Regions from separate parts of the Corynebacterium humireducens NBRC 106098 genome, predicted to be linked through region 3. Evidence: predicted binding sites of a transcription regulator. Region 3 holds the regulator's gene; each other region holds the start of a gene.

Region 1 (7,327 bases), 150 kb from region 3:
GCCGACGATGCCCTGCAGACGGATGATGACCATCGCCGCGATATAGGTCGGGTCGATCGCGTTGTGCGGCATGGAACCGTGGGCGGAGCGGCCCGGGATGGTGATGCGGATGGAGTCGCAGGCGGCGAACTGGGGTCCCACCTTTGTCTGTACCTCTCCCGCGCGGCCGGGCATGATGTGCTGGCCGAGGCACACGTCGGGGTGGGGGATGCGGGTGACCAGACCGTCGGCGACCATCGCGGCCGCGCCCTCACCCGTCTCCTCCGCGGGCTGGAACAGGGCGATGAAGGTGCCGGACCAGGCATCCCGGTGGGCGTCGAGAAGCGCACACGTCCCCAGCAGGGCGGTGGTGTGCATGTCGTGGCCGCAGGCGTGCATCACACCCGTCCGGGTGCCGTCCGGGCCGGGGCGCACGCGCGTGGAGGCGAAGGGCACGCCGGTCTTCTCGGTGATCGGGAGGGCGTCGAAGTCGGCGCGGAACAGGGCGGTGGGGCCCTCCCCGTTGCGGAAGACGGCGACGATGCCGAAACCGCCGATGTGGGTGGTGACCTCACAGTCGAAGTCCTCGAGCTTCCGCGCGATCTTCTCCGCCGTCTCGTGCTCGTGTCCGGACAGCTCGGGGCGTTCGTGGAGGTCCTCGTAGAAGGACCTCTGCCAGCTGAGATCGACGTCGTGGTGGGCGAGGAGACGGGCGATGTCGCTCATCGGGGGTTCGGGGACTCCTTGCAGGGGGGGGAGGTGGACTGGTGTCCAGAGTAGAGCAGGGGAGGAGGGAACGGTACCCGGAAAGTGCGCAGTTGCGCACACTTTAGGGGGTGTGACCTGGGGTGACGTCGTCGAAGGTGTCCTGGTGCTCCCATACGTCGAGAAGTTCTTCGTCGCCCTTCGGCACCGGGCCGTGCGAGTAGCGGTCGGAGTGCTGCCCCATCGCCAGATCCAGCATCGGGGGCCCGCTGTCCACCGACGTGTAGGACTCCCCGCCGGGGAAGCGGAAGCGCAGGAGCGACGGGTCACGCTCATCCGGCACGATGACCAGCTCACCGTTGGAGACCATCGCGTGGTGCGTCGGGCACAGGGGTATCAGGTTGTCAAGGTCGGTGGCACCTCCGGAGGCCCAGGCGAGGATGTGGTGGAACTCGAGCCAGCGGGTGCAGGTGCACCCCGGGGTGGCGCAGCGGTAGTGCCAGCGGGTCAGCAGGACCTTGACCTGCGCGGCATTGGCCAGGCGGGAGGTGCGGGAGAGGTTGAGCACGCGTCCGCGGGCATCCCGGATCTGGACCGCGAAGAAACCGTTGAGGATGCTGCGCAGCAGTTCCCCGCTCGCCGCGCCGGGCTGGGTGGGCAGGCTGGCCCGGTCGTCGGGGCCGATGACGATGTTCACCTGCGCGCCGGGGGCGGTGCGGGCAGCCTCCGTGGCGTTGGTGCGGGTGATGTGGCACATCGTGATGAACGCCCCGACGCGGGTGGCGGCGATGGGTGTGCCGAAGCGGGTGTTCGAGGAGTCCGGGCCTGGTTCCGGCTCCGGTACGTCACCGGTGGGGCTCAGTTCCGCGGCCTTGAGGGCGGCGAGGAACTCGGCACCGCGCTCAGGGTCGAGGCTGCCCCAGAAGTTCACGCGCCCGGACTCGGGGTCGACGGCGACGGAGAGCCGGTTGCCCGCCTTGCGTGGGCGTCCACCGACGCGTTCATGGCCGGCGAGGAGGACCTCGAGTTCGGTGATGGCGTGGGCGCGGGCCAGCTCCAGCAGCTCAAGCTCGTTGTTCAGGGTGACGTACTGCAGGAGCAGGCGGACCTTGGAGTAGGAGATGTCGCCCGCCGTGAAGGCCCCGGTGAGCAGGATGAAGGGGCGGAGCGCCCGGCCGACCTGGAGGTACTCGTAGGCGGTTCGCCGCGAGAGGTCCTGGGTGCGCACGGCCCAGTCGGCGGTGGTGGTGGCGCCCAAGGTGCGGGCGAGGCCGCGGTCGTCGAACTCGGCGAGGTGGAGGATGAAGGCGGCCTTGTGGCGGGTGAGGTTGCGGTGGGCGTGCGTGATCGAGGTGGTGAGTTGACGGTCGGTGAGTGTGGACGGCTCGGTGATCGTGGCGAGCAAGAATTCCCCCGGTGGTCGAATTGGTGTTCGATCACGGCCACCGTAGCAGGTGCCCCGGACATGAGATCTCCCAAAGCTGTCGCCGCAGGTCAGCGGGTAAAAAGAGTGCGCAGTTGCGCACTCTCGCACCACCCCGGAACTACTGCAGCAGCGGGTTGTAGAGCAGCGAGTTGCGGCGGGCGGAGCACTCCGTGGCGATCCGGATGTCCTGGGCGATCCGCCCCTCGTCCCGCAGCCGGTACATCGCGGAGACCATGCGGTCACGGACGTTGTCGGGGGACAGGGTGTTGACGAAGATCTTGGTGCCGCCCTCGAAACCGGCGAGCGTCGAGACGCGCCACTTGATGTTCACACGCCAGGGCATGGGCAGGTCCAGGTCGACGGGGCGGTGGTGCCACTCCTCGTTGACGGGCACATCTGGGCCGGTGGCGGCATGGCAGGCGTGGATGAGGTCACTCATGCCGCGGATCTCGGCGTTGGACATCAGCCAGGGTTCCGGGGTGGCGGAACGGGAGTAGATCGTCAGGGTGGGGTAGCGGTGTCCGAAACCGGCGTGGACGACGGCGTGCTCGTTCTCCGCGATGATGAGGTTGCGGTAGCCGGCGTAGTCGACGCCCCACTCGTTGTAGATGTTGTGGTTGTTGCGCAGACGGGAGATCTCCAGCTCGGCCTGGACGGAACGGGCGTCGATGGCCACGAGCTGCTTGTGCAGGTGGTCGAAGGACGCGCCGGCGGGGGCCAGCCAGTTCTGGAACGCCGCGACGTAGGGGGCGTAGCGGTTGCGCTGGTAGAGGTCGTCGATGCCGTCGATCGTGAACAGGGTGAGCGCGAAGTGCTCCTCCGGGGTGAGGGTGCCGGAGGACGCGAGCTCGTTGTCGTGCGTGGCCTCATCGGTGAAGTGACGGCGCGAGATGATGACGTCGTGGCCGCCGCCGAAGTAGGCGGGCGCGTACTCGAGGAGCTTCTCCTCGGAGAGGTCCGCGGACTGCCCGCCGGCGGTGAGACGGGTGCGCACGATGTCGAGCACGTGCCGACGCCCCGCCGGGTCCGCCAGGTACGTCGCCATGCGGGCGGTGGTCTCCGAGTCCATCTCGTAGCCGTAGTTCTTGGCCCAGTAGTCGTAGGAGATGATCTCGAAGAGGTTGGGCACGCGGCGGAACTCGGGCACCGTGTCGTCGAGTTCGTGGGGTAGCAGTCCGTTGAGGATCCGCCACCCGGACCCGTCGCGGACCATGCGAGACTTCTCCGGCGGGGTGGCCAGGGGGGTGGCGGGGCAGAAGGCGCAGCGGTGGTCACGGTCGTGCGGGCCCAGGGGGGCGGGGTCGACGGCCGGTTTCGCCAGGGGGCGGTTGCCCCGGCCCGGAACGGTCCACACCTCGGTCCCGGAGAACGGGTTGACCTGTTTGATCGTTCCGTCGGCCATGATGGTGATGGGGTCGCGGTGCGCGTTGACGGGGAGGTTCATACCCACCAGGTTATTGGCTAGTCTTTCCTCATGCCTGCGATCCAGTTCGATGTCCTTATCCCCGACTCCGCCGCACTCCAGCTCCAGGAGGTGTTCGAGGACGCCATGCGGAAGCTTCTCGACGCCGGGAAGCTCACCGCCGCCGACGTCACCCACCACCACGCCCCGGCTCTCTACGAGGGCATCGAGGAGGGACTGCGCGAGGACCGTGACGATCTCTACGACGCGCAGGTCCACCGCTACGTCATCCGGGTGGAGGGCCAGACGGGTTCCGTGAACCAGCTGGCCATGGTCCTCTCCCGCTTCCTCACGCCGCAGGCCGACCTGCCGCAGGACGCCCTGCTCCTCGAGCAGGAGCAGAACTACGAGGTGGACGCGATCTACCCCTGGGCGGTGGAGATCCGCAGGTAGTCCGCGGCGAGGCGGGCGCCGGCGTCGAAGAGCTGCTTCTCGACGTCCACCGGCTCGCCCATCTCCACCGTGAGCACGTCCTCGCCCGGGTCGACGTCGATACGCCCGGCGACGATGCCGAGCGTGGCGTTGGTGCCCGCGACGATGTCGGCGATGGTGCCGACGACCTTGCCGGTCAGCGACTGCGCGTCGAAGGCCCCCTCACCGGTGATGACGAGGTTCGCCTGCGGGATCGACTCGTTGAGTCCCAGGGCGTCCGCCACGAGCGGCGCGCCGGGCAGCACGTGGATGTGGCTGTCCGTGCCGTGCAGCATCGTGGACAGCCAGTGGATGCCCACCGGCACGGCGCCGGCGGCACCGAAACGCGGGGTGTCCGGGTCGACGCCGAGGGTCTCGGCGGCGTGGGTGAGGGCGGCGTCGAGAAGCGTGACGTCCTCCGCGGACGCCCCCTTCTGCGGTGCGTAGACGGTGGCGGCCTCGGGGACGGTCGCGTCGACGTCGGTGAGCAGGATCCACTCCACGGCCGCGGCCGGGATGTTGAGCTGCGCGGTGTCGATGCTGGCCAGCTGTCCGAGGGACCCGCCGCCCTTCTTCAGGGAGTAGCCCTCCGCGTCGAGTGGTGTCGCGCCGAGTGCCACGAGGATGCCGGTGCCCGCGTCGGAGGTCGCGGAACCGCCCAGGCACAGGACGATGCGGGTGGCGCCGCGGGTCTGGGCGTCGGCGATGAGCACGCCCGTGCCGTAGGTGTCGCCGGTGAGGGGGACGGGGTGGTCCGCCACCGCCGGGAGACCGGAGGCTGCGGCGATGTCGATGTAGGCGGTGGAGCCGTCGAGGACGTAGGAGGCCTCGGTGAGGCGGCCGGCGGCGTCGGTGGTGGGCAGGGTGATGGTCTGGCCGTCGAAGGTGGCGGCGGTGCCCTCACCCCCGTCGGCCATGGGAGCGAGGGTGATCTCGGCGTCCCGGATGATCGAGCGGACACCCTCGCCGATCAGCCGTGCGGCCTGATCGGCGGTGGCAGTGCCCTTGAAGGAGTCGGGGGCGATGATGATGTGGACCATGGGAAGCAGTCTAGGGGTAGTGGGAGTGACATATTCAACTCCGGAGTGACTTGCATGAACCGCGCCGCCCGTGAAAACTATAGGCCGTTAGAAAACCCCATCCCCCGGGCTGCCCGCGACTGCGGGCCGGAAAGGACTCGTATGTCTATTGACGAGCAGGTCTCCTCCTACTACAACATGCTGCTCAAGCGGAACGCAGGAGAGCCGGAGTTCCACCAGGCAGTCGCAGAAGTTCTCGCCTCCCTCAAGATCGTCCTGGAGAAGGATCCGCACTACGCGGACTACGGCCTCATCCAGCGCCTGTGCGAGCCGGAGCGCCAGCTCATCTTCCGTGTGCCGTGGATCGACGACAACGGCGTGGTACAGGTCAACCGTGGTTTCCGAGTACAGTTCAACTCCGCCCTCGGCCCGTACAAGGGCGGCCTACGCTTCCACCCGTCCGTCAACCTGGGCATCATCAAGTTCCTCGGCTTCGAGCAGATCTTCAAGAACTCCCTCACCGGCCTGCCCATCGGCGGCGGCAAGGGCGGCTCCGACTTCGACCCGAAGGGCAAGTCCGAGCTCGAGATCATGCGTTTCTGCCAGTCCTTCATGACCGAGCTGCACAAGCACATCGGCGAGTACAAGGACGTCCCCGCCGGTGACATCGGCGTCGGCGGCCGGGAGATCGGTTTCCTCTTCGGCCAGTACCGTCGTCTGGCCGGCCAGCACGAGTCCGGCGTCCTCACCGGCAAGGGCCTCGCCTGGGGTGGCTCCCTCGTGCGCACCGAGGCCACCGGCTACGGCGCCGTCTACCTCACGCAGGAGATGATGAAGGCCCACGGCGACTCCCTCTCCGGTTCGAAGGTCATCGTCTCCGGCTCCGGCAACGTCGCCATCTACGCCATCGAGAAGGCCCAGGAGCTCGGCGCCACCGTCGTCGGCTTCTCCGACTCCTCCGGCTGGGTCTCCACCCCGAACGGCGTCGACGTCGAGCTGCTCCACGACGTCAAGGAGAAGCGCCGCGAGCGCGTCTCCTGCTACGCCGAGGAGGCCACCGGCGCGACCTTCCACGCCGAGGGCTCCATCTGGGACCTCGCCGCCGACGTCGCCCTCCCGTGCGCCACCCAGAACGAGCTCAACGGCGACCACGCCCGCACCCTGGCCGACAACGGCATCCGCTACGTCGCCGAGGGCGCCAACATGCCCTCCACCCCGGAGGCCATCGAGGTCTTCCGTGAGCGCGGTATCTTCTTCGCCCCGGGCAAGGCCGCCAACGCCGGTGGCGTGGCCACCTCCGCCCTGGAGATGCAGCAGAACGCCTCCCGTGACTCCTGGTCCTTCGAGTACACGGACCAGCGCCTGCACAAGATCATGTCCAAGATCTTCCGCACCATGTCCCGCACTGCCGCAGAGTACGGCCACGAGGGCAACTACGTCGTCGGCTCCAACATCGCCGGCTTCAAGAAGGTCGCCGACGCGATGCTCGCGCAGGGCGTCATCTAAGGCTCTCCACAGGATTCCCTGACCCCCTGGCCCTGCCGCACCACACATTGTGCGGCAGGGCCAGTAATCTTTGAGTCATGTATAGAGTCTTCGAAGCCCTGGACGAGCTCAACCAGACCGTGGAGCAGGCCTACGGCGTGCCCATGACCTCCAACTGCATGGTGCCGCGCAACGACACCCTCGCGCTTCTCGACGATCTGCGTAACGCCCTGCCCGTCGAGATCGACGACGCCCAGGATGTCCTGGACCAGCGCGACGAGATCCTCCGCGGGGCCGAGGACCGGGCCCGCGACATGATCGCCGCAGCCGAGGCGGAGGCCCACGAGATCGTCTCCCGCGCCCGGGCGGACGCCGACCACATGGTCGACGAGGCCCAGCACCGCGCCACCACCATGGTGGCGAAGGCGGAGGACGACGCCGACCACATGGTGACGTCGGCGCGTCGTGAAGCGGAGGACACCATCCACCGTGCCCAGGTCGAGGCCGACCGCCTCATCGAGGACGGCAACGACTCCTACCGGCGCAGCGTCGACGAGGGCATCGCGGAGCAGGAGCGACTGGTCTCCGAGTCCGAGGTCGTGCGTCGCGCGAACGAGGAGGCGCACCGCATCGTCGACGCCGCCCACGCGGATTCCGAGCGTCTGCGCAGCGAGTGCGACGAGTTCGTCGACTCCAAGCTCTCCGAGTTCGAGGGCTCCCTCAACGAGGTCCTGCGCACCGTGACCCGCGACCGTCAGGCGCTGCGTCGGGGCGCAGGTGTGTCCCGCCGCCGAACTGAGTAGGCTCGGTACGTTATGACTTCACCTTTCGTGTTCAACG
Region 2 (7,327 bases), 230 kb from region 3:
GGCGATCTCCGCGGAGGACCGGACGTTCTCCAGGTCGCGGTTGAGGGTCTCGAGCTGGTTCGACAGCTGCTTGTCCTGCGTCTGCAGGAGCTGCGTCTGGAAGGTCTGCTGCGTCGCCAGTCCGGCCAGCCACATGGCCACCGCCACGCCGGCGATCGCCAGGACGATGGACACGCTGATGAGCTTGGCCAGCAGCGAGGTCTGCTTGAGTTCCGCGACCCTGCGTCCCCGGACGGAGACGACCTGGCGGGAGCCCAGCCGGTTGGGCACCGGGCGGCGGCGCGTCGGCAGCGGCGTCTGGGCCGGCGGGGTGAAGGATCGGGTGTGCTGCTCCCGGTCGAGGAGTGCGGTCCCGACACTGTAGTCACGGCTCGCGCCCATGCGACGCTGCTTGCTGGTGGTGCTGTTGGTCGGGTTCACGATCGGTCTCCAAACGGGTCAGGGAGCTTCTCGACGGCGCGGACCCTCACCGGGGCCGCACGCGGGTTCTCCTCGATCTCGGCTTCGGTCGCCTTCTCCGCGCCACGGGTGACCGTGGCGAAACGCGGCGCCGTGCCCGGCAGGTCCATCGGCAGGCCGGGCGGGGTCTTCGATGCGGTCATCTCGGCGAAGGCCGCCTTGACGATGCGGTCCTCCAGGGACTGGTAGCTCATGAACACGGCACGGCCCCCGACCGCCAGCAGCCCGGCGATGACGGGGATGACGTTCTCCAGCGCCTCCAGCTCGGCGTTGACCTCCACGCGCAGCGCCTGGAAGGTGCGCTTGGCGGGGTGTCCACCGGTGCGCCGGGTGGCGGCGGGGATGGTGGCGTAGAGCAGCTCCACGAGGCGGGCGGAGGTGGTGAAGGGAGCCTTCTCCCGCTCCCGCAGCACAGCCGAGGCGATCTTGCCGGCGAAACGCTCATCGCCGTAGGTCTTGAGGATGCGCGCCAGCTCACCGTGGCTGTACGTGTTGAGGATGTCGGCCGCGGTCCGCCCCTTCGTCGGGTCCATGCGCATGTCGAGCGGCGCGTCGGTGCGGTAGGCGAAACCGCGCTCCACCTGATCGAGCTGCATGGAGGACACACCGAGGTCGAAGAGCGCGCCGGCGACGCCGTGCTCCCGGACCAGGTCGAAGATCGGCCCCTCCCCCGTCTCGACGGCCTCGCCGATCCCGTCGAAACGGGTCTGCACGCCCACGAACCTGTCCCCGAAGGGGGCGAGTCGGGCGCGGGCGTCGGCAAGCGCGACGGGGTCACGGTCCACGCCGATGACGTGGGCCTCGGGGAAGGTGCGCAGGAAGTGCTCGGTGTGGCCGCCGGCACCGAGGGTGCCGTCGACGATGACAGCCCGGGAGCCGAGCTTCTCGACGCCCGGCGCGATCAGATCCGCCATGCGGTCCCGGAGAACCGGGACGTGGCCGTGGTTGTCGTTGATGTCGAAGCTCATGTCACTCATGACCGCACCCCCCTTCCTGATTCCTGTGTCCGGACAGCGGGACGCGTACAGGGCCCTGCCCGATGTGTCCATCTGATGTCGGGGAAGTACACCAGAGCATCACCTCGGGCAGAGTCCTCCACGCATCCCGCTCATCCCGTGACGACCGTCGTGGGTCAGAGCAGTCCGTCGAGGATCTCTTCCGCGTCGGCCGCGGAGAACGCGGCCTCCGTCTCCTGCTGGTATGCAGCCCAGGATTCGGCATCCCAGATCTCGAGAAAATCCACAGATCCGATGACCACACACTCCTTTGTCAGGCCCGCGTACTCACGGTGCCCGGCAGAGAGGGTGATGCGCCCGTTGCCGTCAGGTCGCTGTTCATCCGCGCTGGCAGCCAGATTGCGGATGAAGGCACGAGCCTGCGGGTTGGTGCGAGACACCGCTGCAGCCTTACGGATGCGGGCGGCGAACTCCTCCCGGGGATAGACCGCAAGACTGTGATCCTGCCCCTTCGTGACCATCAACCCTCCGGCCAGTTCCTCACGGAACTTGGCCGGTAGTGTCAGTCGACCCTTGTCGTCGAGCTTCGGAGTGTAGGTACCGAGAAACATCCCCGGGCCACCTTCCTCGTCTCGACTCCACGGATCTGTCTGACCTGATTCAATTCTGGCGGTGCACTACGTCCACCGCTGCGCCCCACAATACCCCACTTTGCCCCACCAACAACCCTCATTCCCGGCCTGTCGGATACCTATATCTACAGATCCGCAGGTGAAGGGAAGAAAAGAAGGTGGGGCGCGCCACCCGCCGGGCGCGTCACGCATGTCGGCACACCCCGTCGCCACAGGCCACCGGCGGCCGGAGGGGCGCCGTTCCGACCCCCGGTGGGGCAAAGTGGGGCCTGTGGGAGGGCATGAAAAAACCGCCGCCCCGGGTGCGGGACGGCGGTGCTTTTCTCTGGCTGTGAGGGGTCAGCGCTCCTCGAAGCGGCGACGGAAGTTCTCCTCCATCTTGCTCGCCATGGAGGACGGGTCGTTGGAGCGCTCCCTGCCCGGGCGACGCTTGATGATGCGGTCCGCGGAGGAGGCACCTCCACCACGGAGCATCCACACGCCGGCCCCGAACATCACGAGGAAGCCGACGACACTGAGGGCGATGAACCACAGGCTCTGCTGGGCGAGTGCGACACCGCCGACGAGCATGACGAGCCCCACGACCGCGATGGCGAGTCCACGGAGCGTGATCCCCGGGGCACCGTCCCCACCGAAGACGTGATCGCCCGCCACAGTGGACCCGAACTTGGGGTCATCGGCGAGGAGAGACTGTTCGATCTCCCGGAGCATCCTCTGCTCCTGCTCTGAAAGCGACACTGTTCCTCCCGGATATCGCTGGGGTTTGATCTATCTACTCGTTTAACGCCCAGACTATCGGGAATGTTCCCGCAATTGCCAACCTGCACTTTCGGCACCCTAAGCAGCCGCCGGAACCCACCCCGCCTCAGCCTCGGTCTCCGCCAGGAACTGCGCGGCGAGGTCCATCACCGTGGACACGACCCCCCGGTCGACGTCGAGCTCCAGTCCGGAGGCCACCCGGGAGCGCAGGCGCGAGTACTGGCTGAAGACGAGCGCCCACCGCTCCCCCTCCGCGTCCACCATCCGGAGCTGGTCCCATGCGCCGGTGGGCCGGCGCCGCCTGCCGGCCACGGCCGACGCCGAGATACGCGCACCCGCCGTGCGCAGTGCGGCCTGATACGCGACCTCCAGGGCGAGGTCCCACTCCCCCGCCTCCCGGTGGCGGTGGGCTTGGGCCAGCAGGACCTGGGCCTTGAGAATGAAGCCGGCCCGTCGCGTCCCCGCACCCGCTCCGGCGAACCTCGTCGTTGCCGAGATGATCTGTGCCATCGGGACCGTCTCCTTTCCTCAACCTCTGCGATCCAACCTGCCCTCACCCTAGGAACGGGCCTGGACACCACACCCCAATTATAGAACAGCCTTTCGAACAGGTCAATGGTTCTCCTGCGGATTCGTCCACTCCCGGTGGTCTTTTCCCCACACACCCGGCCGTTCATGGTTCAGTGGTGGTGTGACCATGGAGATCCGCCGCTTGTCCGGCCCCGAATTCGCCGTGCTGGCCCCCCAGCTCGTCGACCTCTACATAGAGGCGATGGGCTACGACCCGAGCATCCGCGCCGGTCGCATCGACGTCTGGAGGCGCGAGATCGTCCAGCCGGGATTCACCGCGCTGGCCGCCCTCGACCAGGACGAGGTCCTCGGCGTGGCTTACGGCTACATCGGCATGCCCGACATGTGGTGGGACCGACAGGTGCGGCGCGGCATCCGGGAGGCCGGCGGGCCGGACACCCGGCAGGTGCTGCTCCTGCGCGACTACTTCGAGGTGGCGGAGATCCACGTCTCCCCCACGCAGCAGGGACGCGGGATCGGCCGGATCCTGCTCTCCCAGCTGCTCTGGCTCGCCCCCGCCGGCAACGCCATGCTCTCGACGCCCGAGGTCGACGACGAGGCCAACAACGCCTTCTCCCTCTACCGATCCATGGGCTTCCGCGACGAGCTGCGCCACTTCCGCTTCGACGGCGACGCCCGCCCCTTCGCCGTCCTCTCGGTACCCCTCCCCCTGCCCGGCATGGTGGAGAAGCCCGCCGTTGAACGACGCGGGTGACCGGCTGGGTATCGTGGGAGCAGTCCGCCCACCACCCACATGAAGGATCATCCGCGTTGAGCACTCCCAGCCCCCTCACGACGCTGACCCTCGACCAGGTCCCGGACGCCGTCCGGGAGGAACTGACCCGCTTCATCGACGACCGTCGCCGACAGGTCGCCGCCATCGGCGGCCCGGTCACCGAGGCGGTCGCCCACCTGGAGTCCTTCGTGCTCGGTGGGGGCAAGCGCATCCGCCCTCTCTACGCCTGGGCCGGTTTCGTCGGCGGCGGCGGCCTCGAACGCGCGGCGGAGGACCCGGCCGCGATGCTGCGGGCCGCCGCCTCCCTCGAGTTCATCCAGGCCTGCGCGCTCATCCACGACGACATCATCGACTCGTCCGACACCCGGCGCGGCAACCTGACGGTCCACCGGGCCGTCGAGAAGCAGCACCGGGACCGTGCCTGGGCGGGTGACCCCGCGCACTTCGGCGAGTCCGTGGCCATCCTCGTCGGCGACCTCGCCCTCGTGTGGGCCGAGGACATGCTGCAGGACTCCGGGCTGTCCGTCGCCGCGCTGCAGCGCGCCCGCGATCCGTGGCGGGGCATGCGCACCGAGGTGATCGGCGGGCAGCTGCTCGACATCACCCTGGAGGCGACCGCCGACGAGAACATCGAGCTCGCCGACTCCGTCAACCGCTTCAAGACCGCCGCGTACACCATCGAACGCCCGCTGCACCTCGGCGCCGCCATCGCGGGCGCCGACCAGGCCACCATCGACGCCTTCCGCGGCTACGGCCACGACATCGGCATCGCCTTCCAGCTCCGCGACGACCAGCTCGGCGTCTACGGCGACCCGGCGGTCACCGGCAAGCCCGCCGGCGACGACCTGCGGGAGGGCAAGCGCACCGTCCTGCTCGCCACCGCTCTGCAGCGTGCCGACGACCGCGACCCCGCCGCCGCCGCCGAACTGCGCGCCGGCGTCGGCGCCACCGACGATCCCGCGCAGATCGCCCGTCTGGCGCAGATCATCGCGGACACCGGCGCCGTGGAGGAGATCGAGGAACGCATCACCGAGCTCACCCGCTCCGGTCTCGCCCACCTCGCCGCCGCGGGCACCTCCCCGGAGGTCACCGCGACGCTCACCGACCTCGCCCACCGCGCGACGGCGCGCCGCCACTGATGACGCTCCGTCTGCCCGGCGCGCTCCCGCTGGGAATCATCGGTGCGGTCATGCTGTTCCTGGGCTCCTTCGGAGGCGGCGCCATCCGCAACCGCGGTGGCGTGCTGGAGGCCCTCGACCTGGACTTCCTCTCCTACGGGCACGGCGCAGGAATCTCCAACGCCGTGTTCTGGGCGGGCGTGGCGACGCTGCTGGTCGCGTGGGCGGTCCTCGGGCGTCGGCACGTGCTCAACCGCACGGAGGGGGCGGAGAAACGGGTCCGCACCGCGCTGTGGGCCTGGGTCCTGCCGCTCCTCCCGGCCGCCCCGATGCTCTCCCGCGACGTGTACTCCTACCTCATGCAGGGCGCCATGCTCCGCGACGGCTACGACCCGTACACGCAGGGCGCCGCGGTCAACCCGGGGCCGTTCCTGCTGGAGGTCTCCCACGACTGGCGCAACACCACCACCCCGTACGGGCCGCTCCACCTGTGGATCGGCGAGGGCGTCACCCGCCTCGTCGGGGACAACGTGACGGCCGGGGTGGTCGTGTACAAGCTCATCTCGGTCCTCGGCTTCGCCGCCATCGCCTGGGCGGTCCCCCGCATCGCCCGCGCCCTCGGCGGCGACCCCGCCCTGGCGCTGTGGCTCGGCGTGGCCAACCCGGTGATGATCCTCCACATGGTCGGCGGCATGCACAACGAGTCCGTCATGGTCGGTCTGGTCAGCCTCGGACTGCTCGCCAGCCTGCACCGGCGTTTCCTGCTGGGCGTGGCGCTCATCGCGGTGGCCGTGTCCCTCAAGGCCACCGCCGCCATCGCCCTGCCCTTCGTCGTGTGGCTGGCCACCATCCACTACGCGAAGCGCATCCACCGCGTCCCCGCGTTCGTGCTCAGCGGTGCCGTGGGCGTCGTCGAGACGCTCGCGGTCGTCGCCGCGGTCACCTGGCTGTCCGGGTCCTCATGGGGCTGGCTCTCGGAAATCTCCGGCAACTCGAAGGTCATCAACCCCCTCGCGCTGCCATCACTGCTGGCCAGCTGGATCACCTGGCTGATCCAGGTGTTCCAGACCTCCTTCGAGTACAACACGGCACTCGGCGTCCTGCGCAGCATCTCGATGGTGCTCATGCTCGCCGGGCTGGTCATCGTGTGGTGGCTCTTCCGGCAGAACGAGCGCCGCGCCGTCGCCGGCACGGCGCTCGCCTACCAGGTCGCGTTCGTGTTCAACTCGGTGACGCTGCCCTGGTACTACGCCTCGGTGATCTCACTCGTCGGCGCGGTCCGCCCGCCCGAGTGGGTGCTGCGGCTGGCCGTGGGCGCGTCGGTGGTGGTCACCCTGGCGTTCACGGGCAGCGGCAACCACCAGCTCTACAACACGTGGTGGATGCTCGGCGTGTTCGTCATCGCCTGGTTCCTCACGGACTGGGTGTTCGGGCGGGACCTCACAGGGCCATGGCCTGCGCGCGGCGCAGCACCTCACGCGCCAGCTGACCGTGGAGAGCGTCCACCGGCCGACCCGGCAGTGTCTCATCCTCGGTGAACAGGTAGCGCAGGATCTCCTCGTCGGTGTAGCCGCCGTCCTTCAGAAGGGTGATCAGGCCGGGCACGAACTTGCCCGTCGAGTGTGAGCCCTCGTGGAACAGCGCCTCCGGGATGTGCCGCTTCCCGTCGATGACGTGCGCGATGAGCTTGTTGGCACCCAGCAGGTCATGGACGCGGGTGATCACCACACCCAGCCTCTCGGCGGTCTCCGGGAGGGTGAGCATGGGCTCGTCGGCGAGCAGGGTCTCAAGGGGGATGTCGTTGGGAATCACGTCGTCCACTCTACCGCCCGCGTTGGCGTGGGCACCCGCGTGTGGACCATACTGTCCCCATGGCTCAACTGGCAGTGGGAGACCTCCTCGACGACAGGTACCGCATCGATCACCCGATCGCCCGCGGCGGCATGTCCATGGTCTGGCGCTGCGTCGACCTCCGCCTGGGGCGCGCCGTCGCCGCGAAGGTCCTCGACGAGAAGTACATCGCCGACCCCGTCTTCCGGCAGCGTTTCCGCCGCGAGGCCCGGGCGATGGCGCAGCTCACCCACCCCAACCTGGTCA
Region 3 (7,327 bases):
CCCCGCTGCTCAAGCACCAGCACTCCGAGCCCAGCTGGTCCCGCAAGCGGGCCTCCGGCATCGCGCACCAGAAGTCCACGCTCTACGGCGTCACCATCGTCGCCGACCGGATCGTCCCCTACCACCGGGTCGACCCGGAGGCGGCCCGTGACATGTTCATCCGGCATGCGCTCATCGAGGGCGACTGGACGACGCACCACACGTTCTTCCACTCGAACGTCGAGAAGCTCGAGGCCGCCGCGGAGGTCGAGGAGAAGGCCCGCCGTCGTGGCCTGGTCATCGACGAGGAGGCGCTCTTCGACTTCTACGACGCGAAGCTGCCCGCCACCATCACCACCGGCCGGCACTTCGACTCCTGGTGGAAGAAGGAACGCCAGAAGAATCCGCACCTGCTCGACTTCGACCCCGAGGCGCTCCTCGGCGACGACGCCGAGGAGATCACCGAGGCCGCCTTCCCCGACAAGTGGCGCAAGGGCACCATCGACTACGACCTCGAGTACCGCTTCGAACCCGGCCACCCGCAGGACGGCGTGACCATCCTGGTGCCGATCCCGCTGCTGGCCGGCATGGACCGGGAGGGCTTCGACTGGCTGGTGCCGGGCCTGCGCGAGGAGCTGCTCACCGAGCTGATCCGCACCCTCCCGAAGGACAAGCGCCGCACCGTCGTGCCCGCCCCCGACTACGCCCGGCAGGCACTGCCCCGCCTGGTCCCCTACGAGGGATCCCTCGTTGAGCAGTTCACCCAGGTGCTCCACTCCATGGGCGGCCGCCACATCACGGCCGAGGACTTCCGCCCGTCCGCGATCCCGCCGCACCTGAAGATGACGTACGGGGCCGTCGACAAGCGGGGCAAGGTCATCGACGCCGACAAGGACCTCGGGGCCCTCATCAAGCGGCAGGCCGGGTCGATCACCTCCTCGGTGAGCAAGGTCGCCCGCACCTCCGAGTCGCAGGCCGTGCCGAAGTGGACCAGCGACACCCTCGGCACCGTCCAGGAGGAGGTGACCACGGTCGTCGACGGCCACGAGGTCACCGCCTACCCGGCGCTGGTGGCCACCCCCGGGGGCGTGGAGATCCGCGTCCATCCGACGAAGGCCGCCGCCGACGCCTCCATGATGACCGCGACGCTGACGCTGCTCCTGCGGGAGATCTCCGTCAACGCCGGGCAGATGACCCGCGGGCTGCCGCTGCAGCAGCGCGTCGCCGTCGACAACTACCCGCACGGCGGTGCCCAGGGACTCGTCGAGGACGCCCGCGTCGCCGCGATCCGCGACCTCATGCTCGAACACGGCGGCCCTGTCCGCTCCCCCGAGGAGTTCGAGGCCCTCCGCGCGAAGGTCGCCCCCGAGGTGGCGGGCGTGGTGCGCCGCACCATCGTCTCCCTGGCGCCGGCCCTCATCGAGTACCAGTCCGTCGCCGAAGAACTCTCCCGCTGGAGCGGCGACGCCATCGACGACATGACCGCCCAGCTGGAGTTCCTCCTCCCCCGCAACGCCGTCACCCTGCACGGTGCCGCCCAGCTGCGCCACCTGCCCCGCTACCTGCAGGCCATGCGCATCCGCCTGGAGGAGATGGCGCAGGACCCGGACAAGGACGCCGACCGCCAGGACGAGGTCGAGGAGGCCCAGTCCTACCTGACGCTGCGCCTGGCCAAGCTCCCGCAGGGCCGGGAGAAGACGCGCGAGGTCAAGGACATCCGCTGGATGATCGAGGAGCTGCGCGTCAGCCTGTTCGCCCAGCGCCTCGGGACGGCCCGGCCGATCTCGCTGCGCCGGATCCAGAAGGCGGTGGACAAGCTCCGCTGACGGGTCAGCCCTCGAGGGCGGAGGCCTCCTCGCGGGCGCGGCGGCGCATGAGGCGGATCTCCGACTCGAAGTCCTCGGCCGACTCGAAGGACTTGTAGACGGAGGCGAAACGCAGGTAGGCGACCTCGTCGAGCGCACGGAGCGGCTCCAGGATCGCGAGGCCGATGTCGTTGGCGTGGACCTGCGAACTGCCGTGGGAGCGGACGGTCTCCTCGACCTCCTGCGCCAGGCGCTTGAGGGCGTCGTCGGAGACGTCACGGCCCTGGCAGGCGCGGCGCACGCCGAGCACGACCTTGTCGCGGCTGAACGGCTCCGTCACCCCGTTGCGCTTGATCACCAGCAGGACGGCCTTCTCGATGGTGGTGAACCTGCCGCGGCAGGAGGTGCACTCACGGCGGCGGCGGATCGAGGCACCGGAGTCGATGATGCGGGAGTCGATGACCCGCGAGTGGTCGTGATGGCAGAACGGGCAGTACACGGTGTGCTGTCAGCGCCTTTCTGGGACGGGAGGACGGGGCTGTTCGTGACCCCTCAGTCTACCCGCGGCGTTGGTCCACTCAGCGCCCCTGGACGGTGACGGGGTGCATGACCGGTTCCTCTCCCCCGTCCACGCCCAGCACGGCGGCTCCGACGACCGCCAGCCCGAGCAGTCCGCCGAGCAGGTAGGTGAGCCCCACCTCCCGGCGTCGGCGGGCGCGGTCCCGCCAGGTCTCGTGGCACACCTGCTCGACCGTCCCGGGCACGACTGCGACTCGGCCCTGCGTTCGATCGGAGGGCCGCAGCGTTCGAATGCCACGCTGTTCCGCGGAACCCTCCCGGAATCCGGAGGGCTCCCAGACGGCGGCCGCGGGCACCACGGCCTCCACCGGTCGAGAGTCGCTGCCACCTGCACGGGAGTCGTGGATGAAGGTCGTCATGGTGCGGTCCTTTCCTGGCCTGTCTGATCTGCGGGAAGAATATCGGCGACGGCAGACACCCCGAACCTCAAACCGTTCAGGTGTTCGAACCCGCCGCTGTGTTCGATTTATAGCACCCGTTCGAAAGTCTGTCCACAAAACGCCGGAAATACTCGAACATCCGTACCACGACGTGGTAGACATGTATCAGGTGAATCACGCACTCACGGTGCGTCATTCGAACAGACCCGGGCAGTCGCCGCCCGCGCACCACCAGCCCCCGCAAGGAGCGAGAAGACCATGTCCGCCAAGACCCCGCCCACCGGCAAGCCCGACCCGTCCACCCTGTCCGACCGCCAGCGCCGCATCCTGGAGGTCATCCGGGACGCCGTCGTCCTGCGGGGCTACCCGCCGAGCATCCGTGAGATCGGCGACGCCGCCGGGCTGCAGTCCACCTCCTCGGTGGCCTACCAGCTCAAGCAGCTCGAGAAGAAGGGCTTCCTGCGGCGCGACCCGAACAAGCCGCGCGCGGTGGACGTCCGCACCCTGCCGTCCACCGAGCCCGCCCGGAAGCCGGGCCGGAAGGTGGCGGCGAAGCCCTCCGCCCCGACCTCTGCCCCGGAGGGCGCGGGTGCCGCCAACTTCATCCCGGTGCTGGGTCGCATCGCCGCCGGTTCGCCGATCCTCGCCGAGCAGGAGGTGGAGGACTACTACCCGCTGCCCGCCGATCTCGTGGGCGACGGCGAGCTCTTCATGCTCCAGATCGACGGCGAGTCGATGCGGGACGCCGGCATCCTCCACGGCGACTGGGTGGTCGTCCGCTCCCAGCCCGTCGCCGAGCAGGGTGAGTTCGTGGCCGCCCTCATCGACGGGGAGGCGACGGCCAAGGAGTTCCACAAGGACTCCACGGGCGTGTGGCTTCTCCCCCACAACGACGACTACGCCCCCATCCCCGGCGACCAGGCGGAGATCATGGGCAAGATCGTCTCGGTGTTCCGCCGCCTCTGACCCACCCCCGAGGGAACGGGCATTTCACCGCCCCGAGATCCACAGCTTCCCACCCAAGCGGGCATGTCAGGGGCCCGTGACCGGCAATTCCGCCACCCCCGCCATAGGAGCCGTCCGCCCCCGTCGGCGCAGGACAACTGACTTCGTCCTCCCCCGAAACTCCGATGTTTGAAACAATGGGAAAAACGGACATGGCCGATGTCCGATTTCACCACCCGGGTGCCAGAGGAGTCCACATGTACGCAGAGGAACGCCGTCGGCAGATCGCCTCCCTCACCGCTGTTGAGGGGCGCGTCAATGTCACCGAACTGGCGAACCGATTCGAGGTCACCGCCGAGACGATCCGCCGGGATCTGGCGGTGCTCGACAGGGAGGGGGTGGTGCACCGCGTGCACGGCGGCGCCGTCGCGAGCCAGACCTTCCAGACCACGGAGTTCTCCCTCGACGCCCGTTTCCGTTCCGCCCCGACCGCCAAGTCGGCGATCGCCCGCGCCGCGCTCCGTTTCCTGCCCGAGCCCCAGGGGGGTCTCTTCCTCGACGCGGGTTCCACCATCGGCACCCTCGCGGATCTCATCGCCGAGCAGCCGAACGCCCGGCAGTGGTCGATCGTGACCAACAGTCTGCCCATCGCCCTCAATCTGGCCACCAAGGGTCTCAGCGAGGTGCAGCTGCTGGGTGGTTCAGTCAGGGCGATCACGCAGGCCGTCGTGGGCGACACCGCGCTGCGCACGCTGGCGCTCATGCGTGCCGACGTCGCCTTCATCGGCACCAACGCCCTCACCCTCGACCACGGCCTGTCCACCGCGGACGCGCAGGAGGCCGCCATCAAGTCGGCGATGGTGACCAACGCCCACAAGGTCGTCGTGCTCTGCGACTCGACGAAGCTGGGAACCGACTACCTGGTGAGCTTCGCCGGCATCGACGACATCGACGTCGTCATCACCGACCCGGCCGCACCGGAGTCCTTCGTCACCGCGCTCCGCGAGCGCGAGGTCGACGTCGTCATCGCCGAGAACTGACCTCGCGCCACGCGGGCGCCGGTTACCCGAGGATCATCTCCCGGGCGATCTCGCGTGCCGCGGTGGCGCCGGGGGCGTCGAGAACCGCGCGGGCGACCTCCTGGCACGCGGCGAGATCCAGCTCCGCCAGCTGCGCACCGACGCCGGCCACGGCGGTCGACGCCGCCGACAGCGAGGTCACGCCCAGGCCGGTGAGCACGCACGCCAGCTTCGGGTCGGCGGCGGCCTCGCCGCACACGCCGACGGGGGTCTCGGTGAGTTCACCGACGCGGCAGGTCTCCTTGACCAGACGCAGGACGGCCGGCTGCCACGGGTCGGTGAGGTAGGCCAGGCTCGGGGAGAGACGGTCGGCGGCCATCGTGTACTGCGTGAGGTCGTTCGTGCCGATGGAGACGAAGTCCAGGTGGGGCATGATCTTGTCGGCCATGATGACGGCCGCGGGGACCTCGATCATCGCGCCCGGGGTGAGGCCGCGCTCGCGGCACAGCTCGGCGAACCAGCGGGCCTCCCGCTCGCGGGCCAGCATCGGGGCCATGACCCAGGTGGGGGCGTCCTCGCCGCGTCCCTCGGCGGCCAGCGCGATGGCGTCGAGCTGCCGGACCAGGATGCCCTCGTTGCCCCAGGCGATGCGGAGACCGCGGACGCCGAGCGCCGGGTTGTCCTCGTGCTCCATGTTGGCGTAGGCGATGGGCTTGTCGGAGCCCGCGTCGAGGGTGCGGATGACCACCTTGGAGGCCGGGAAGGCCTCGAGGACCTTCCGGTAGACGGCGGCCTGCTCCTCCACGGAGGGCTCCTGGGAGGTGCTGAGGAAGCTCATCTCCGTGCGGTAGAGGCCGATGCCCTCGGCCTGGGTGTCGGCGGCGATGCGGGCGGCGTTGCCGTCGGCGACGTTGGCCAGCAGCTGCACGCGGTGACCGTCCTTCGTCTGGGCCGGACCACGCCACTGGGCGACGATCGCGGCACGCTCCCGGGAGGAGGCGACGGAGGCGCGGGCGGTCTCCTCGTCGGCGTTGAGGGTGACGGTGCCGCTGGCGCCGTCGACAAGCACGTACTCACCCGCGGGGATCTCGTGGACCGCCCGGCCGGCGGCGACGATGCAGGGCACGTTGAGCTGGCGGGCGATGATCGCGGTGTGGCTGGTGGGGCCGCCGAGTTCGGTGACCAGGGCGACGACGAGCTCCGGGTTGAGGGTGGCGGTGTCCGCCGGGGAGAGGTCGTCGGCGAACAGGACGGACTCCCGGGTGACGTCGGGCAGGCCCGGCTCGTCCTCGCCGCGGAGTTCGGCGATGACGCGGTCGCGGATGTCGCGCAGGTCGGTGGTGCGCTCCGCCATGAGTCCGCCGGCGGCCTCGAACATCTCCACGAACTTCTGGGTGGCGGCGACGGTGGCGTAGTCGGCCGGATGCCCGGCGGTGATGTTCTTCTTCACCGTCCGGCGCCAGCCACGGTCGGTGACCATGCCGGCGGTGGCCTTGAGGACCTCGGCGGCGGCCCCCTCGACGGTCTCGGCGCGGGCGCTCAGGCGCGCGGCGACGGCGTCGGCGGCGGTGGTGAAGCGCTCGAACTCGGAGTCGTGGGCGTCGTCGGCGATGGTGGTTCCGGCGGTGGGCAGCTCGGGTCGGGGGTGGACCCAGATGGCGGGTGCGTAGGCGATTCCGGCGACCACACCGGTGCCCTTGATGATCGTGGAGTCTGAAGTCATGGTTGCTTGTCCCATCTCACAGTGACGAGGTCTTGTGACCTCCAGAACACCACAAAATCCACTAGTTAGCAACGATCCAGACAGGCAACCCTTGACAAACGGACACAATCGGACAATGATGATGTTGTAACACCACATTAAATGTGACTTAATTCATCATTTTCATAACGTCCCGCCCGGGACAGCCCCGGAGCGCCCCGATCCCCGGGTCGCGCCCCATAGGATTGATCCAGCTCAGGACCTGTTCGGTCACCCGACCGGACACCGCTCCGGGCACGCGTCCCCCGCCACCCAGCGGACACGCCGCAACGACACGTTTTTCCGAACGGACAGGGAGCCCGCCGTGATTCTCACCCTCACCCCCAACCCCAGCATCGACGCGACCATGCAACTGGGGACGCGGCTGCGCCGCGGGCTCGTCCACCGTCCCTCCTCCATCTCCCAGGTGGCCGGCGGAAAAGGCGTCAACGTCACGCACGCCCTGACCCTCGCGGACAAACTCAGCCTCGCCCTCTTCCCGGCGGACGGCAACGACCCCTTCGTCGCCCTGGCCCGCCAGTCCGGGATCCCCTTCCACGCCATCCCGGTGTCCGAGGGCGTCCGCATCAACACCACCCTCACTGAACCGGACGGGACCACCACCAAGATCAACGGCCTCGGCGCGCAGATCGAGCCGCCCACCCGCCGCATCATCGAGGAGACCGTCGTCCGCCTCGCCGCGAACGCCTCCTGGCTGGTCATGGCCGGTTCCCTGCCGCCCGGGGTCCCCACCGGCTGGTACACGGAACTCATCACCACCGTCCGCGCGACGCACCCGGACCTGCCGGTGGCCGTCGACACGTCCGACGCCGCGATGATCGCCCTCGGCGAGGGCTTCGAGGTCGCCGCCCCGACCCT

What was found. Region 3 encodes LexA, which represses DNA repair genes until DNA is damaged. Its sites were predicted from a motif close to CGAACANNTGTTCG; they were not measured.
Region 1: B842_RS08590 (HNH endonuclease signature motif containing protein) is a predicted target of LexA. The motif match lies at 2,106-2,119, and genes of this name have one in related genera.
Region 2: B842_RS08925 (SAV_6107 family HEPN domain-containing protein) is a predicted target of LexA. The motif match lies at 3,399-3,412, and genes of this name have one in related genera.

What each region holds. Positions count from the first base shown of each region.
Region 1 covers NZ_CP005286.1:1,721,167-1,728,493, reverse strand. Annotated here, with positions in the region: gene B842_RS08595 (amidohydrolase) at 1-705, opposite strand, end outside; gene B842_RS08590 (HNH endonuclease signature motif containing protein) at 809-2,089, opposite strand; gene B842_RS08585 (DUF4921 family protein) at 2,229-3,554, opposite strand; gene B842_RS08580 (hypothetical protein) at 3,585-3,965, shown strand; gene B842_RS08575 (glycerate kinase) at 3,935-5,023, opposite strand; gene gdhA (NADP-specific glutamate dehydrogenase) at 5,165-6,508, shown strand; gene B842_RS08565 (DivIVA domain-containing protein) at 6,586-7,290, shown strand; gene B842_RS08560 (YceD family protein) at 7,303-7,327, shown strand, end outside.
Region 2 covers NZ_CP005286.1:1,798,165-1,805,491, forward strand. Annotated here, with positions in the region: gene ftsL (cell division protein FtsL) at 1-420, opposite strand, end outside; gene rsmH (16S rRNA (cytosine(1402)-N(4))-methyltransferase RsmH) at 417-1,427, opposite strand; gene mraZ (division/cell wall cluster transcriptional repressor MraZ) at 1,592-2,026, opposite strand; gene B842_RS08920 (DUF3040 domain-containing protein) at 2,387-2,785, opposite strand; gene B842_RS08925 (SAV_6107 family HEPN domain-containing protein) at 2,885-3,316, opposite strand; gene B842_RS08930 (GNAT family N-acetyltransferase) at 3,504-4,091, shown strand; gene B842_RS08935 (polyprenyl synthetase family protein) at 4,148-5,251, shown strand; gene B842_RS08940 (alpha-(1->6)-mannopyranosyltransferase A) at 5,251-6,768, shown strand; gene B842_RS08945 (Rv2175c family DNA-binding protein) at 6,671-6,994, opposite strand; gene pknB (Stk1 family PASTA domain-containing Ser/Thr kinase) at 7,102-7,327, shown strand, end outside.
Region 3 covers NZ_CP005286.1:1,570,983-1,578,309, forward strand. Annotated here, with positions in the region: gene hrpA (ATP-dependent RNA helicase HrpA) at 1-1,805, shown strand, start outside; gene nrdR (transcriptional regulator NrdR) at 1,810-2,283, opposite strand; gene B842_RS07845 (hypothetical protein) at 2,363-2,722, opposite strand; gene lexA (transcriptional repressor LexA) at 3,002-3,709, shown strand; gene B842_RS07855 (DeoR/GlpR family DNA-binding transcription regulator) at 3,946-4,728, shown strand; gene ptsP (phosphoenolpyruvate--protein phosphotransferase) at 4,751-6,430, opposite strand; gene B842_RS07865 (1-phosphofructokinase family hexose kinase) at 6,774-7,327, shown strand, end outside.